Regions from separate parts of the Pseudonocardia sp. EC080619-01 genome, predicted to be linked through region 3. Evidence: predicted binding sites of a transcription regulator. Region 3 holds the regulator's gene; each other region holds the start of a gene.
What was found. The regulator LexA, encoded in region 3, represses DNA repair genes until DNA is damaged. The targets are predictions, from matches to a motif close to CGAACACGTGTTCG.

Region 1 (4,177 bases), on a different replicon from region 3:
TTCACCGACGGGTGCACCGACGAGCACAGCCTCATCCCCGGCGCGCACGAGGCCGGGGAGGTCGTGCCGTGCCCGGACTGCACCAGCGAGCACCGCATCGCCGGCGCCCTGGTGATCCCGACCGCGCACAACATCACCATCACCCAGGCCGAGCCCGCCCCGGCCGCTGAGCCCGACGCCTGACCAGCTACGAGGTCGCCGAGCTCACCGCCGCCCACGACGAGCAGGAGCTACAGCGATGCCAGAGAACCACGACCCGTGGCAACGCCCCGTCGAGCACCACGGGACCGCGTTCGCCGACCCGCCAGCAGCCGCCTCACACGATCACTTCACGGCATTCGCCCAGGGCGCGCTGGCGTGGAGCGACACCTACCGGATCGAGTACGCCGACGAACCCGATACCGGTGAGCCCACCGTCGACATGGACGGCTGGGAGCCCTCCGACGCCGAGCTCGCCGCCGAGTGGGCCATCACCGAAGACGACCGTCGGGTCGACGCCACCGAACCGGACGACGATCCCGAAGCCTGACCACCCCTCACCGACCGGGCGCAACCACGAACAACCAGGAGGCACCTCATGCTCGACATCACGGAGTGGCGCGACCGCCACCAGAAGTCGATCGACGCCCGCCTGCGCGAACTCGGGATCGCCGGGTCGGAGGAGAGCCGTCCCGGGGCGGGCTACTACTACGGCGACATCATGCCCGGCGAGTGGTACGACGAGAACGCCGTACGTGACCTCGGGCTGATGCCCGACGGATCCTTCCGCGCCCCGGCCGTCGGGCTCGCGGCGGCCTCGCTCGACGACGCCCGCCACGACCTGATGGCCGCCCGCGACAACCGCGACCACCACGGCGACCGGTCACTGCCGGCATTGAACGCGGTCTGTCACGCCAACGTGGCCGTGCACCGCGCCGAGCAGGCCCTCGCCGAGGCCGAGCAACGCGAGGCCGCCGGCGAGCTGTGCTCCGGCAGGGATCCCCGCCGTCGGATGGCCGACGACGAGCTGCTCCTGCACACCAGTCTGGGCCTGCGCGAGCCGGCCGAGCACGAGCCCGACCTCTGATCAAGCCCAGCGGCCACACCCGGTGTGCCCCGGCGGTGAGACATCACCCCGGGGCACACCCCTTTCCTCCGTTCCTGCTGCCCCACGAGGTGCCCCGGATGCTCACCCACACCGCCCCCTGCCCGATCCCCGCCCCGACACCCGGTCGGGACCCACTGGCCGACGTGCGCGCCGCGCGCGCGTTCCTGCTGCGGCTGACCGACCGGTCCTGCCCGGAGCTGGAACAGCTCATCGTCTCGGCAGGGCCCCGCGCCGTGGCCGAGCAGCTCCGCGACGGCGAAATCCCCGACCCCCTCAGCGGGCACCTGACCCCGGAGCGGGTGCGGACCGCCGCGGCCCGGGCCGCCGGCGACGGCGAGGCCGCCACCCGATACGGGGCACGACTTCTGATCCCCGAAGACCCCCAGTGGCCCACCACCTCGTCGCTGGGCGGCACGGTCGGGCTGTGGGTCCGCGGGCGCCGCCGACCTGGAGATCCTGTCCGCGCCGTCGGTGACCCTGACCGGGGCCCGCGCCGCCACCGGCTACGGCACCCACGTGGCCTCCGACTTCGCCGCCGAGCTCGCCACCGCCGGGCACACGGTCATCTCCGGGGCCGGGTTCGGGATCGACGCTGCCGCACACCGCGGCGCCCTGGCCGCACACGCCCCGACCGTGGCCGTGCTGAACTGCGGCATCGACCGGAGCTACCCGACCGCGCACGAGAACCTCCTCGCACGGATCGCCCAGAGCGGGCTGCTCGTCTCCACGCAGCCACCCGGTACGACCCCCAGCCGTCTCCGGGTACTCGGCCGTGCGCGGGTGCTCGCCGCGCTCGGACACGCGACCGTGGTCGTCGAGGCCGCGGCCCGCTCCGGGACGCTGCAGGTCGCCGCCGCCGCACGGGAGCTCGGCCGCCCGGTCATGGCCGTGCCCGGCCCGGTCACCTCAGTGTGCTCGGCCGGGACCCACCAGCTGATCCGACAGCGAGCCACGCTGGTCACCAGCGGAGCCGACGTGCTCGCCGCGCTCGCCGAACACGGGCGCCTCGCCGCCACGAGCGCCGCGGCCTGGCCCTGATCCGCGAAACCGTGAAGGCAGGAGCCATGGTGCCGGTGCGCAGCAGGGCGTCACCAGCTCGGTGCCGGTCATGAATGCGAGGTCACCAGGCCGGTGCCGGTAGGCAGTGCCCGGTCACCTGCCCGGCGCCGGCGGGTAGGGCCTGGTCACCTGCCTGGTGCCAGTGGGCAGGGCCCGGTCACCCGCTCGGTGCCGGCGGGCACCGTCGGTGGTCGGCGGTGCCGGGAGCGGTGCGGGGGTGGCCTCCGGTGCTCGGCACGGCTGGATCGCCCGAAGGTCAGCACACCCGCGCCGGGGCAAGCACCGATGAGCCGCCGCTGGCCCGTGCGGGTGAGACCGCCCCATAGCCATCGCCCGAGATGCAGGTCGGCTGCGCTGCAGTGCGGCCGAGGCAGCGGGCTCGACCGGCCGGATGGTCACCGTTGCTGGTCCCCGGCCACCGGTCTCGGCCCCCGACCCGGGGTGCCGGTCCAGGATGCCCGGGCCGGCCGGCGGTGTCACCCGCACGGGCCAGCGGCGGCTCCCCGCCGTCCCTTCGGGACCCCGGCACGGCCGTGCTGAGGCTGCGCCGCGTTCCAGCCGCACCGACCACCGGAGGCCACAGATGAGCGCGCCCACCTACGACATCGTCGACGGCTACACCGAGCGCGACGCCCTGATCGTCGACGAGTTCCTCAGCGACGACTGGGAGAACACCGGCCCGGCCCCGGTCGCCGAGTGGGAGATCGACCTGGGCGACGAGGAGCCGCCCTTCTGAGGCAGCCCTCCGGTCACGGGCCCCGCCGCCGGCGGGGCCCGGCCACACGTGTCGCCGTGCCGATGCTCGCTGCCGGCATCCATCGATGCACCTGCCGGCATTCAAGGGTGGTCGGGCCGGGTACGGCGGCCGGCCGGTGACGTAGGGCCGCTCAAGGCCGCGGCCGGCCGAGAACCCTGTTGGACCCGCCTGGCGGCGGGGCGGCTGGGCCTGACGGCCCTAGAGCTGAGCACGGCCTCACTCAACCTCAAGGGCGCTCCGCTGGCGCTCCGCGTCGCCTGCGGCGACAGCCCTCCGGTCTGCCCTTGACCTCGAGCCTCGGAGGCCGTGCAACCGCCGCGAAGCGGCAGCGGGGACGACGCCCGCTGCCCCTCACGGGCCGACAGGCCCACCCACCTCTGACCACCGGCCAGCACGGAGGCGCACTCGGCATGGACACCACCACCGACGCGACGAGCACCGACACAGCCCAGCAACTCCGACAGGTGGCCGACCTCATCGCGGCGGGCGCGACCCGCGAGGCGCGACGCCGAACCGGCCGCATCGCCGACGCCGCCGACCCCGACACCCGCGCCCTACTGGCCGAGATCCTGACCGCCCTCGAGAACCCGCCGTCGGTCATGCTCGACGAGCTGCGGAAGCTGTGGAAATGCCACAACGCACTCGGGCGCGAACTCATCGAAGCATGCGCTCCACGACCGGAACGACGGGCCGAGGCAGCGACCCAGACCGCCCGCGCGGTACGCGCAACCCGCGCGGAGCGCCGCGACTACGAGCGCCGCAAACCCCGCGATCTGGTCACCCGCCAGGGCATCCCGCGCCAGCGCCGCAGCCAGCACACCACGGACCAGGACGCCGCCGCACGCCGCTACTTCGCCGGACGCGTCGACCCGACCGAGGACACCGACGACCAGACCGACTACGAACAGCTCGACTACGACCGCGCGGCCGTGCCCCCGATGCGTGGCCTGCCCTGCGTGGCCTGCGGGGTGGAACGCCCGACGCGCGACCAGCAGCGCACCCGCGACGACGGGCTGTGCGAGGACTGCCGCGACAGCGGCACTTCGGGCGTCCCCATCCTGCCCGCCACCGCCACCCGCGCCGACGTCCTGGCCGCCCGGTGCGACTACATCGCCGCCACATCCCACACCACCGCCGAACGCAACGCCCGGCTCAACCGCGACTGGCGCTGCCTCCGCACCGCAGACCGCTTCACCATCGCCGACTGGCACACCCGCCAGCCCAGCTAGACACCCACCAACCCAGAGGCGCCCCGCCATCAGCGGGGCGCCTCT
Region 2 (4,177 bases), 2.0 Mb from region 3:
CGCGGCCGAGCTGCGGGCCCGCGGGGTGCGGGTCGACCTCTCCTACGGCGGGCGCGGCCTCAAGGGCGCGATGAAGTCGGCGGACCGCTCCGGCGCCCGGTTCGCGCTGGTCCTGGGCGACCGCGACCTCGAGAACGGCACCGTCGGGCTCAAGGACCTCGCCTCCGGCGAGCAGCAGGACGTCCCGCTCGACGCCGTCACCGGAGCCGTCGTCACGGCCCTCGCGAGCTGACCGTGGCCGTCGACGACCAGGAGCGTTGGGACGCCCGGCACCGCGCGGCCGGCGTCGGCACCCCGCAGCCACCGGACGCGCTGCGGCCGCACACCGGGCTGCTGCCGGCCACCGGCCGGGCGCTCGACGTCGCCTGCGGCCGCGGGTCCGTCGCCGCGTGGCTCGCCGCGCAGGGGCTCGACGTCGTCGCGGTGGACGTCTCGCCGGCCGGGCTCGCGGCCGGGGCGGCGCTCGTCGCGGCCGAGCAGCCGCCCGGGCGGGTCCGCTGGGTCCAGGCGGACCTCGACCACGGGTTCCCCGCCGACGACGACGTGTACGACGTCGTCGTCTGCCAGCGGTTCCGGGCCCCCGCGCTCTACCCGGCGCTCGCCGCGGCCGTCGCTCCCGGCGGGCTGCTGGTGGTCACCGTGCTCTCCGAGGTCGGCGACACCGGCGGGCAGTACCGGGCCGCCCCCGGCGAGCTTCCGGCGGCGTTCGGCGAGCTGGAGGTCGTCGCCCACCACGAGGGCGGCGGGGAGGCGCACCTGGTGGTCCGCCGGCCCGCCTGAGTCAGCGACGGGCGGCGACGAGCGCCGCGAGACCGGTCGTCACCGGCACCGCGGCGACCAGCCCGATGCTGCCGACCAGCGTCCGGACGATCTCGGTCGCGACGTCCTGGCTTGTCAGGACCTCCGTCACGCCGCCGGCCGCCACCGAGAACAGCAGCAGCAACGGGAGCGCGGCGCCGGCGTAGGCCAGCACGAGGGTGTTCACCGCGGACGCCACGTGGTCGCGGCCGATCCGCATCCCGGCGGCGAACAGCTCGCGGGGCCCGAGCCGCGGGTTCGCCGCACCGAGCTCCCAGACCGCCGACGCCTGGGTGACCGTCACGTCGTCGAGCGCACCGAGCGCGCCGATCACGAGCCCGGCCAGGACCAGGCCGCGCGGGTCGATCGGGACGCCGGGGCCGAGCGTCCCGATCAGGTTGGCCGTCGTGTCGTCCAGCCCGGTGAGCCGGGTGGCCGCGGTGAAGGCGTAGCCGAGCACGCCGATCAGGGCCAGCGACGCGAGCGTCCCCAGTACCGCGCACGACGTACGGGCGCTGAACCCGTGGGTCAGGTACAGCACCACGAACATGATCAGGCACGACCCGGTGACGGCCACCGCGAGCGGTGACCCGCCCGACAGGATCGCCGGCAGGACGAACCACAGCAGCACGGCGAAGCTGAGCAGCAGGCCCACCAGGGCGGCGAACCCGCGCAGCCGCCCCAGCAGCACGACGGCCACCGCGAACGCCGCCGCCAGCCAGCCCAGCGCGGGCCCGCGCTGGAAGTCGTTGAGCTGGTACGAGCCCGCCTCGTCCGGGTTCCCGCCGGACCAGGCCATCGTCACCGGGTCGCCGACGGCGAACCGCGGGCTGGACGGCTCGGTCGGGACGAGCTGCACGAGGTCGCGTCCGGCCCGGGGGCCGTCGGTCATCCGGACGGTGACGCCGGTGCAGGCCCCGTCGCCGGAGCCGGGGGAGCAGTCCGCGACCTGGACGGACTGCACGTCGCCGTGCACCTGCTCGGTCGGCGGCAGCTCGGGTGCCGGGACCGGCCCCGGCCACAGCAGGACGAGACCGGTGAGGGTCGCGAGGGCGCAGGGGACGAGCAGCGCGACGAGGAGGTTCCGCACCCGTCGGCCGGCGGGGGAGGGGGCGCCGTGTCCGTGCCCGTGGCCGTGCCCGGTGCCGGCGTGGTCCTCCTCGGCCCGGCGTCGCGCCGCACGGCGCCCGGTGCCGGTCGGGGCGCCGGCGGGCACCGGCCCGGTGGCGTACCCGCCGCCGTGCTCCTGCCCGGCGCCCTCCGTTCCCGGGGCCCACGGCGCGTCGGGACGACGAGCGGCCCGCTCCGGCGGCGGGCCACCGGGACCGGGACGCCCCGGCACGGGCGGGGTCGCACGGGGCCGGGGGACACCGTGCCCGTGGCCGTCGCCGGGCTCGGGGCGGCGCCGCCTGCCGGACGGCTGCCCGCCCCGCGGGTCCCCGGGGTACGGGTGCCGCGGGCCGGGATCGTCGGGATGCACGTCCGCATCCTCGCAAGCGATCACCGCACCGCCGACCGGTCCTCGCCCGGAGGCGGCCGCCGGGCGACGACCGGTTGCCCGGTGTTCGAACTTGTGTTCGAATGACTCTCGTGCGGTGGAACGGGCAGCAGGTGGGGATCGACGGGATCGGCGCGGACGCGGCGCTGCCGGGGATGCGCGGGTTGCTGCGCACGGTGCGTACGCCGGAGTTCGCGGGGACGGTGTTCCACGAGGTGGAGGCGCGGTCGGTGCTGAACCGGGTGGCGTCGTCCTCGCCGGTGCCGTTCGGGTGGACGGTGAACCCGTACCGCGGCTGCTCCCACGCGTGCACCTACTGCCTCGCGGGCGACACCCCGGTGCTGACGGCCGACGGCCGGTCCCGCCCGATCGGGGAGCTCCGCCCGGGCGACGAGGTGGTCGGCACGACGTCCGACGGGCGGGGCCGCCGCCGGTTCGTCCGCACCCCGGTGCTCGCGCACTGGTCCACCCGGCGCCGCGCCCAGCGGGTGTCCCTGACCGACGGCACGGTGCTGGTCACCTCGGCCGAGCACCGCTTCCTGACCGGCGAGGGCTGGGCCCACGTGCGGCCGGGGCGGTGCCGGGCCTCGGCGGACCGTCCGCACCTGCGGCCCGGCTCCGCGCTGGTGGGGCCCGGCGCGGCGGCGATGCCCCGCGGCGCCCGGCCGCCCGGCTACGACGAGGGCTACCTCTGCGGCCTGGTCCGGGCCGACGCGGTCCGGTCCCGGGTGACGGCCGAGGCGTTCCCGTCGGCGTGGGTGGAGCTGGAGGCGGTCGCCCGCGCCCACCACCTGATCGGCGAACCGGCACGGGCGACCGCACCGTCGGCGGCCCCGGCCGCGGCGCAGCGGCCGTCGCCCACGGTGTGGCCGGAGCACCCCGGGCAGGGCTGGTCGGCGGGATTCGTCGGCGGTGTGCTCGACGCCTGCGGCCAGGTCTCGGCGGGGGTGCTGCGGATCGTCCCGGGCGACGAGCAGCTCACCCGGGCCACGGTCGCGGCGGTGCGCCGGCTCGGGTTCCGGGTGGCGTCCGAACCGTCCGGGCGGCCGGGTGCGCGCGCGTTGCGGGTGCTCGGCGGCGCGGCGGAGCAGCTGCGGCTGGTCGCGGTCGCGGACCCGGCCGTCGCGCGGGTCCGCGACGTCACCGGTGCCCTCGTCGAGGAGCCGCCGGAAGGGGCCCCGCAGGTCACCGGTGTGCACGACACCGGCCGGGTGGTCCCGATGTACGACATCACCACCGGCACGGGTGACTTCGTCGCGGCCGGGGTCGTCAGCCACAACTGCTTCGCCCGCAACACCCACACCTACCTCGACCTCGACGCGGGCGCGGACTTCGACTCCCAGATCGTGGTGAAGGTGAACGCCGCCCGGGTGCTGGAGCGTGAGCTGGCGCGGCCGTCGTGGCGGCGGGAGCACGTCGCGATGGGCACCAACACCGACCCGTACCAGCGGGCCGAGGGCCGCTACCGGCTGATGCCCGGGGTGATCGGGGCGCTCGCCCGGTCCGGCACACCGTTCTCGATCCTGACCAAGGGCACCGTGCTGACCCGGGACCTGCCGGACCTGGCCGCGGCGAACCGGGACGTCCGGGTCGGCACCGGGGTCTCGGTCGCGTTGCTCGACCGGGAGCTGCAGGCGCGCCTGGAACCGGGGACGCCGAGCCCGCGGGCCCGGCTCGACCTGGTCCGGCGGATCACGGAGGCGGGCCTGCCGTGCGGGGTGATGGTCGCGCCCGTCCTGCCGTGGCTCACGGACTCGGCCGAGGCGCTCGACGCGCTGCTCGGGGAGATCGCCGCGGCCGGTGCCTGCCGTGCCACCGTGCTCGCGCTGCACCTGCGGCCCGGGACCCGCGAGTGGTTCCTGCAGTGGCTGGGCCGCGAGT
Region 3 (4,177 bases):
ACGTCCCGGCCCTGCATGTCCCGGCCCCGGCGGAGCAGGCTCCGTGTGGGGCCGGTCGCCGTCGCGCTCGGGATCGTCCTCGGCATCAGCGGTGCCGGAGCCGGCGGGGTGACGGCGGCGCACGCCGCGCCGGACGAGGTCCCGGGGGCCCCGCCACGGACCGGGGCCGCACCCGGGCCGGCAGCGCCGCGTCCGGTCTGCACGGCCGAGGACCCGCGGGCCGCCGAGCTCTCCGGGCTGGTCGCCGAGGGCCCACCGGGAGCGGGCCCGGTGCGGTACCGGGCGATCGTCGACGGCGGCGGAACCGGCGAGGTCCTCACGCTCGACCCGGTGACCTGCGCGGTCACCGAGATCCGGGACACCGGTGTCCGGGTCACCGACGTCGAGGACCTCGGCGCGACACCCGACGGGACCCTCTGGCTCGCCGACATCGGCGACAACCGCGGCGACCGCGGCACGGTGCGCCTGGTCGAGCTGCCGGTGTCCGGGCCCGCGCGGGCGCACGACCTCGTCTACCCGGACGGGCCGCGCGACGCCGAGGCGATCCTCCTCGCCGACGACGGGACCCCGCTGATCGTCGCGAAGACCACGGGGGCGGCCGGGGTGTACCGGCCCGCCGGCCCGCTCGACGGCGGCGCCACACCGGTCACGCTGGACCGGGTCGGCGAGGTGGTCCTCCCGTACTCCGCCACGTCCGGCGGCCCGCTCGGCGCCACCGGGACCCGGACGGTCACCGGGGGAGCGGTCGGCCCTCCCGGCGCCGACGGTGGCCGGGTCGCCGCGCTGCGGACCTACACCGACGCGTGGGTGTTCCCGCTGCGCCCGCCACCGGACGGCCGGGTCTCCGCGGACGCGCTCGTCGAGGCCCTGCGCGCAGCGCCGCTGCCGGTGCCGCTGCCGGACGAGGCCCAGGGGGAGGCGGTGGCCCTCGACGGCCGCGGGACGCTGCACTCCGGCTCGGAGGCCCGCGGGCTCTCGCCGGCGGGCGTCCGGGCCGTGCCCGGCGTGGCGACGGCCGCGACCGCCGCGGCGGCCCCCGTGGTCGCGCAACCGGCGGAGGTGCCCCGCACCGGGTCGTTCCCGCCGTGGCTGCCCGCCGTCGCCGGGGCCGGGGTGCTCGGGGTGTTGCTGCTGGCCGGGATCGGCGCGATGGTCCTGCACGGCCGTCGGCGGAGCTGATCCGCCGACGGCCCGGTCCCGCGCCTCAGAGCCGGCGCATGACCGCGACGACCCGGCCCAGGATCGACGCGTCGTCCCCCGGGATCGGGTCGTACGCCTCGTTCGCCGGCATCAGCCAGATGTGCCCGTCCTTGCGGCGGAACGTCTTCACCGTCGCCTCGCCGTCGATCATCGCGGCCACGACCTCGCCCTGCTCGGCGACCGGCTGCTGCCGGACGACGACCCAGTCCCCGTCGGTGATCGCGGCGTCGACCATCGAGTCGCCCTTGACGTTGAGCAGGAACAACGTGCCCTCGCCGACGATCTCCCGCGGGAGCGGGAACACGTCCTGCACGGCCTGCTCGGCGAGGATCGGCCCGCCCGCTGCGATGTCACCGAGCAGCGGCACGAAGGCCGGTGCCGGGCGCTCGGACCGGACCGCCTCGGTGTCCGCGTCGGTGCCGTCGCCCGCCGCGGCCTGCTCCGGGCTCCGGACGTCGACCGCCCGGGTCCGGTTCGGGTCCCGGCGGAGGAAGCCCTTCCGCTCCAGGGTCCGCAGCTGGTGGTGCACCGAGGAGGTGGAGGTCAGCCCCACCGCGTCCCCGATCTCGCGCACGCTCGGCGGGTACCCGTACCGATCCACCCAGTCCCGGATCACCGACAGGACCTTCCGCTGCCGCGGGGTCAGCCCACGGGTGTCGGCCGGGGGCTCGGGGAACTCCCGGACGTCCGCGGATCCCGGCCCGGCGGGCGCACCGCCTCCGGACTCGTCCGCTGCCATCGCATTCGCCTCCTCGAGGATCTACCGGCACGAACACTAGCCAAGTCCGGGCCGTCCGCCAAACATGCGTTCGAAGTTCGTGCCGGGCGTGTCGTGGATTCCGTCGGACCCCGGTGGTAGAACATCGCACAGGCGTTCGATCGAACATCGATTCGACGACTTCGGTCCGGCGCCCGTACAGCGCCGGAGACCGGGAGGGGTGGAGATCGTGAGCGCGACGACGGAGGTGCGGGTGGTCCCCGGCGGTGTCCGCCCGCCGGTCACCGCGGAGCTGGTTCGGGCGGCGCCGCTCGCGGTGCCGCCGCCGCCGTGTGGGACGACGGTCCGGGTGTCCTCCGCGACGCCTGCGGCGGTCCGGATGCCGCCGGGTGCGCGCTCGGCGGGGTCGGCGGGTGCGCCCTCCGTGCTGCACCGGGCGGTCGCCGCCGTGGGCGTGCTGGTCGCCTCCGCCACGGCGGTCGTCGGGCTGGGCCTGCTGGCCGAGGTCGCCACCGCCGGCGTCGTCCCGGTCGCTCCGGCGGCCGTGTCCACGGGTCGCTGACCCGCCGGCGTCGGCGGGCCCGCGGGCGCCCGCCGGCGGCCCCCGTTTCTGTCGGGGGCCGGTGCTACACAGCTCGTACACCCGTTCGACCGGGCTCGGGGAAGGGCCGGTCGGGGGTGAGCAGGGCGCGCGGCCGGGTGTGGCCGGGCGCCGACGGCGAGGAGCAGGAGGAGCCATGCGAGAGCTCGACGTGCGTGACGTGGCGCGGGGGACCCGCGAGACGGCGCGGGGAACGCGCTCCGCCGGACCGCGTGAGCGCAGGCGCCCGGTCCGGCCGGTCTGCGCGGGCGGGGGCCGCTCCACGGCGGCGCTGCGCGACGCCGACCCCGTCGAGGACCGGGCGGTGCCGGTGGCCGAGGGCGTCCGCCGGCTGTCGGCGGCCGAGCGTGCCGCGCTCCGCTGGGCCGGCATCGAGCGGGCCGAGGGCGGCCACGACCGTCCGGAGCGCACCGGGCGCCGCACCGTCCACGGTGTGCCGGTCGTTCCGGGCGCGGCACCGGCGTGGCGGACGGCGGGGGTCCCCGGGCGTGACCGGCGGCCGGTGGCGGCGGACCCGTCGTCCGTGCCCGCGCCGCGTACGGTCCGTCCGCTGCACCGCCGGTGCGTCGCCCCGGCGCGTCGCCGGACGCGGCAGGCGCAGGCGCACTCGCGGGGCTCCCGGCTGCTGGCCGGGGTGGCGGTCGCGCTGTGCGCGGCGACCGCCGTCGTGGTGCTCGGGCTGCTGGGTGACGCGGCCGCCGGGTGGAACGCCGGCGGCGCGACGGCCCCCGCGAGCCCGGCGGGGCCGGTCGTGACGGCGGCGACCGGACGCTGACCGGTGGCCGCCGGGCGCGACACACCGGCGTGTCGCGGAACCGGGTGGCCGTCCGGCGCGGTCGTTCCGGGGCGACGGACGGCGGGCGGAGCCGGCGTGCACGACCTGATCAGGGCGTATGCATCCGTTCATGATCGGTTGCTGTCGGCGGGGGCCGGGAGCCGGTGTGCGAGGCTTCGGGTCCCGATCGGGCGAAGCTCGGCGCCGCGCCGCCCCTGGGATGGCGCACCCCTAGATGTAGGGGTTACATTGGTGTCGTTCTCCCACGGGTTGGGGAACAGGTCATCGCGGAGAGTCTCCGGTAGGTCGCGGGAGAAAGAGGGTGGGTACGTCGTGCGTTGCCCCTTCTGCCGCCACCCGGACTCGCGGGTGATCGATTCCCGGACCGCCGACGACGGGACGTGTACCCGCCGTCGCCGGTCTTGCACCGCGTGCGGTCGCCGGTTCACCACGGTCGAGGAGACCGTGCTCGCCGTCGTCAAGCGCAGCGGGGTGAGCGAGCCCTTCAGCCGCCAGAAGGTGGTCGGAGGGGTTCGGCGGGCGTGTCAGGGCCGGCCGGTCGACGAGGACGACCTGCAGCAGCTCGCCCACAGGGTCGAGGAGACGGTGCGTGCCCGCGGGGCGGCCGAGATTCCCAGCCACGAGGTGGGGCTGGCGATCCTCGGACCGTTGCGCGATCTCGACGAGGTCGCGTACCTGCGGTTCGCGAGCGTCTACCGGTCCTTCTCCTCCATCGAGGACTTCGAGAAGGAGATCGCCGATCTGCGTACGGCGGCTGCCGGGGAAGCAGCCGACGACGCGGCCGGCAACCGGGACGGCTGAACCGGGCGACCGATCGGACCGGTGCGGGCACCAGGGGGCGCGCACACCGGCACCGCGGGAG
Region 4 (4,177 bases), on a different replicon from region 3:
ACGCATGGTGCGTCCTCTTCCCGACGTCGATCCCGATCCAGATCACTGGCCGTTGCGCCACGCGCAGGCTCCTGTCGTTGCAGGTCACGCCCGTGGACAACCCGCCATCAGGTCCCTAATCAGCGACGGTCCGCACAGATCCGAATCAGTGGCCAGGCCTGTCCAGCACGACGGGGCGGCCATTCCTTCCGAGCCACCGAAGCGACAACACCTCATCAGCCACACCCCGTCGTCCCGGGCATCCGGGGCACCAACCCCGAACACCTACGACCTTAGGGAGACACCGCATGACCATCACCTCCAACGGCCACCCCGACGCCACTTTTCCCAGCGCCTCGAGTGGCGGCAGCCCCGACCGGGCGGCGCCACTGCTGTGGATGCGAGGCGAGCGCGCCGCGCTCGGCTCGTTCACCCACGACGGCCTCGGTGGGGCACCGTTCCCGGGGTCGGGCGCCCGAGCGTCGGGCGGCGAGGGGGCCGCTGGCGCCACCGCGAGACTGACCTTTGTCAGGACGGGCAGGCCCCACCCGTCACCGGGCAGAGCAACGGATCGAACAGATCCGGAAGGCTGTCGATCAGAGCGCCGTGCCCGTCGTAGTAGCGGTCGAGCCAGCGCGCGACGCAGACGACGGTGACCTCACTCGCTCCCGCATCTTTCAGAGCAATAGACACGGACTGCGAGTTCCGACCGGCCACCCACGTGTCGTCGACGACCAGCACGTGCTTCCCGTGAACTCGGTCCGTCCACCGGTCCGGGATGACAAACCGGTCCGGCAGCGGGCCGTCGCGACGATCGACCTCGATACTCGGCCCCGTCTTGATCTGGAACTTGAGGACGGACGGGTCGTCGTAGATCACGACCTGGTCGCCAAGCAGCGACACCGGGTGCTGGGTCCCGGGCCTGGTCGCCGAACACACGAACGTGACGGCCGCCCAGGGACGTCCGACCGTTGCGATGATGCAATTGCGGTGCAGGAACGCCGCCCCCCGGGCCAGAAACTTGACGTCGCGGAGGTTGTCGGCGGACGAGCCACGATCACCCTTGTATCCGTGCATGTGGTGGCCGGACTGCTGGCCCTTCACCGCATAGGACAGCGGCACGACGTGGTCGGCGAGACGCTCGACGCCGAAGGTGCGCCTATGCCCAGCGCACGTATCGCACAGCGCGGCCGACGCGGGCCCAGCACACGCCTCACAGATTCCCGCGCCGCGCTGCAGTGTCCCGAAGATCGCGCCCACCCGGTCTCTGACGAGTCGTGCAACGCGGTCGCGTTCGGCGGGCGGGGGGTCGTGCGGTTCGGTCATCCCCAGCCCGACGCCGCCGGGGCGAGGAAGGCGTCGATCTTGCCGGGCTCCTTGACGATGTCCTCGACAATGCGCATCACCGTCGCCGTGCTGTCGGCAACGTGCACCCCCGGCTGGCCGACCAGCTTCTGGGCCCACTGGTTGGCAGCGACGACCAGTTCGGTGAGGATGACGGGACGCCCGTGGGCGACTCCTGCGCGCGCCTGGATCCGCGCGCCGCTGTACTCGCCTGCCTCGACGACGACCGTCGCCCGACCGTAGCCGGACATTACGGAGTTGCGCATCGGGAAGGTGTGCTTGCCGGGCGGGGCGTCGGGCCAGAACTGCGACAGCAGTAGCCCTTCGCGGGCGACCGCGTCCTGCAGCTTGCGGTTCTCCGCCGGGTAGTAGCGGTTGATCCCCGTGCCGATGACGGCGACCGCGCGACCGCCCGCCTCCAGCGTGGCGGTGTGTGCGGCGGCGTCGATCCCCTTCGCCAGCCCGGACACGACGGTGACACCACGCTCGACCAGGCCCAGGGCTACCGACCGTGCGATGGACAGCCCGCGCTCAGACGCGGTCCGGGAGCCGACGACGGACACCGACACTTCGTCGCTGACCAGACGGCCGCGGTGGAACAGCACCGGCGGGAGGTCGTGGACAGCGCGAAACTGCTCCGGATACGCGTCGTCGAGGAAGGTCAGGAACCCAAGACCGGCGGCCTGCCAGGCCTCGATGTCCCGGCGGGCTGCCGTCAACTCCTCCGCCTCGCCGTACAGACCGGCGGGATTGTGGGTGTGCCATAGGTCGAGGGCACTCTCACGCGGGCCGACCTCGGCGACGACGTCGGCGTAGGTCATCCGCTTCGGGCGGTTGCGCAGCAGTGCAACGAGCGCCGCACGTTCCGCGTCATCCCACACCGGTCCGAGAGTAGAGCTATCAGCGAGTCCTGACACCTGGCTGTTCACCTCCCTCTGGTCGTCACGAGCACATGCCGAACATGCGTTCGATTATGGCGCATGACCAGGCTCTCTGTCATCAACGGGCGACACGCGTCGCCGGTTACAGGTAGGTAAGGCTTGTCATGCGATCGAGGCAGACCTTCTCACCCCGCCAGCTGGGCCGCGTCCTGGCCCTGCAACACAGCGCACACCGTCGACGGGCACCAGTGGGGCCCGCCGCGGGCGGTCGGCACGCCCTCTGCGGTCAATGCCGCGCCAATCGCGGCCTGCGTCTCCCCACGGTCGTGGTCGGCCAGGATCTGGCGCACGACGTCGTCCGACACCGGGTCGGGCGGCCCCGCCGAGCACCGGCGGCACGCTTCGCAGCCAGCCCACTCGCGGGTGCGCCGGCCGATCAGCCACCGCTCGTACCGCGACGCGCTGGCGATGATGTTCGCCGTCATCTCTCCAGCGCCGGGTCAGGGCGTTTCCCGCCCTCGGTGGGGCCCTCGGAAAGCGACACCACCTGAACCACAGCGAACCCACACGGGCGCTCCACCCGACTCGCGCACCTCTCCAGGCCCGACGGCAGCCGCGACGACCTTGCACCCGCAACCCGGCGACCGGACCGAGCGACCGGGGCCGTCAGAAGGTCGGCGGCCGGGGATGACCGCCGCACCCTGCCCGCCCGTGCGGGCACCGGTGCGATGAACCGCTCGCTGACGCCATCCGGGCGAGATCACCTGCAGCCGGTTCCCAGCATGCGGTTGCTGCCGGGCAGTGGTGATCCCACGCCGGACGGGCCAGCAGCGAACCCCCGCCCGAGCCCACCCGGGCGCGCCCAGACAGGTGCTGTCACCCACCGGTACGACTCGACCAGGAGACCACCATGACCGATCACCACTCCACCACCGAGGACAGCACCGGCGACACCGGCGAGCTGGGCCGGTTCCTCCCGGATGGCCGGGTCACCCTGCATCGGTGCCCCTGCGCGACCGAGGCCGCGGCGTTGCGCCCGGCCGATCGCCGCGGCCGGATCATGTCCGACCCTGACTGGGACACCCACCAGACCGTGACCTGCCCGCAGTGCGGGCGCTACGGCCGTCTCGACCCCACCGACACCGCCCATGCCCCCGTAGCGGTGCTCGGCATCGCACCACTGCCCGCTGGCTGCGACGACTGCGGCGCCACACGCGGCGAGCCCTGCCGGCAGCCGTTCTGCCCCGGCCAGGACCTCCTCGACCCCGCCCCGGCCGACGACCAGGACGCCTGCGCCGGCGGGGGCGGCGTCGCGGTGCCCTACACGGCGCGCGGGCTGCTCATGAAGCTTCCCTCGACGATGCGGATCTGGCGGTACTGGGCGAGCCGTGCACTTCATCCCGGCAACGCCGACTGGCGACGCGGTGCGCTGCGCTCGACCGCGCAGGCCACCGTCGAGGTGTGGCGGCTGCGCCGCGGCCTGCGCAACGGTCCGGTCGAGATCGTGAGCACCGCCGATGTCGGCCACGTCGACGTCGCCGAACTGTTCGATCACCTCGCTGGCCGCGTCGGCACCGCCGGCCAGCACCATGCGCTGTTCGCGTTGCGGATCGCCCAAGGATGGGGCGACTCGGTGGCCATCGACCTCGTCGACGCCGCCGCGGTCTGGCGCAGGGTCCCGTCCTGAACCAGGCCTCTCGGGCGGCTCACCGATCACAGGAGATCGAGCAGCTCGCCCGGATCGCAGCGGGCGCCGCCAGCTGCTCGGCTACGCCTGCCTGGACCCCGATGACCGGTGGCGGATACGCCAGGTAGCGCTCTACCCCGCCCGCCAAGCAACCTGGACCGGCCCGTCCCCGAGCCAGAAACAGTGCTGGTCGGCGCCCCCGGACATAGTCGAACAGGGCAGGGAGGCGTTCCGCCGCCTCGCCCACCGGACTGCGATCGCCGAGTGCGCCGCCCTGCCGCCGTCA

Region 1: AD017_RS36710 (DNA-processing protein DprA) is a predicted target of LexA. The motif match lies at 1,287-1,300, and genes of this name have one in related genera.
Region 2: AD017_RS35860 (intein-containing Rv2578c family radical SAM protein) is a predicted target of LexA. The motif match lies at 2,365-2,378, and genes of this name have one in related genera.
Region 4: AD017_RS29645 (DNA-processing protein DprA) is a predicted target of LexA. The motif match lies at 2,280-2,293, and genes of this name have one in related genera.

Annotation. Positions count from the first base shown of each region.
Region 1 is NZ_CP012185.1:310,908-315,084, forward strand. It holds gene AD017_RS29660 (hypothetical protein) at 1-183, shown strand, start outside; gene AD017_RS29665 (hypothetical protein) at 239-529, shown strand; gene AD017_RS29670 (hypothetical protein) at 578-1,066, shown strand; gene AD017_RS36710 (DNA-processing protein DprA) at 1,559-2,125, shown strand; gene AD017_RS35590 (hypothetical protein) at 2,730-2,882, shown strand; gene AD017_RS29680 (hypothetical protein) at 3,314-4,132, shown strand.
Region 2 is NZ_CP012184.1:5,209,531-5,213,707, forward strand. It holds gene hisS (histidine--tRNA ligase) at 1-232, shown strand, start outside; gene AD017_RS24435 (bifunctional 2-polyprenyl-6-hydroxyphenol methylase/3-demethylubiquinol 3-O-methyltransferase UbiG) at 235-780, shown strand; gene AD017_RS24440 (YibE/F family protein) at 782-2,278, opposite strand; gene AD017_RS35860 (intein-containing Rv2578c family radical SAM protein) at 2,380-4,177, shown strand, end outside.
Region 3 is NZ_CP012184.1:1,099,331-1,103,507, reverse strand. It holds gene AD017_RS05070 (hypothetical protein) at 46-1,179, shown strand; gene lexA (transcriptional repressor LexA) at 1,205-1,939, opposite strand; gene AD017_RS05060 (hypothetical protein) at 2,148-2,480, shown strand; gene AD017_RS05055 (hypothetical protein) at 2,656-3,294, shown strand; gene nrdR (transcriptional regulator NrdR) at 3,628-4,116, shown strand.
Region 4 is NZ_CP012185.1:306,239-310,415, forward strand. It holds gene AD017_RS29635 (IS110 family transposase) at 1-61, opposite strand, end outside; gene AD017_RS29640 (phosphoribosyltransferase) at 508-1,305, opposite strand; gene AD017_RS29645 (DNA-processing protein DprA) at 1,302-2,204, opposite strand; gene AD017_RS29650 (hypothetical protein) at 2,390-2,689, opposite strand; gene AD017_RS29655 (hypothetical protein) at 3,115-3,891, shown strand.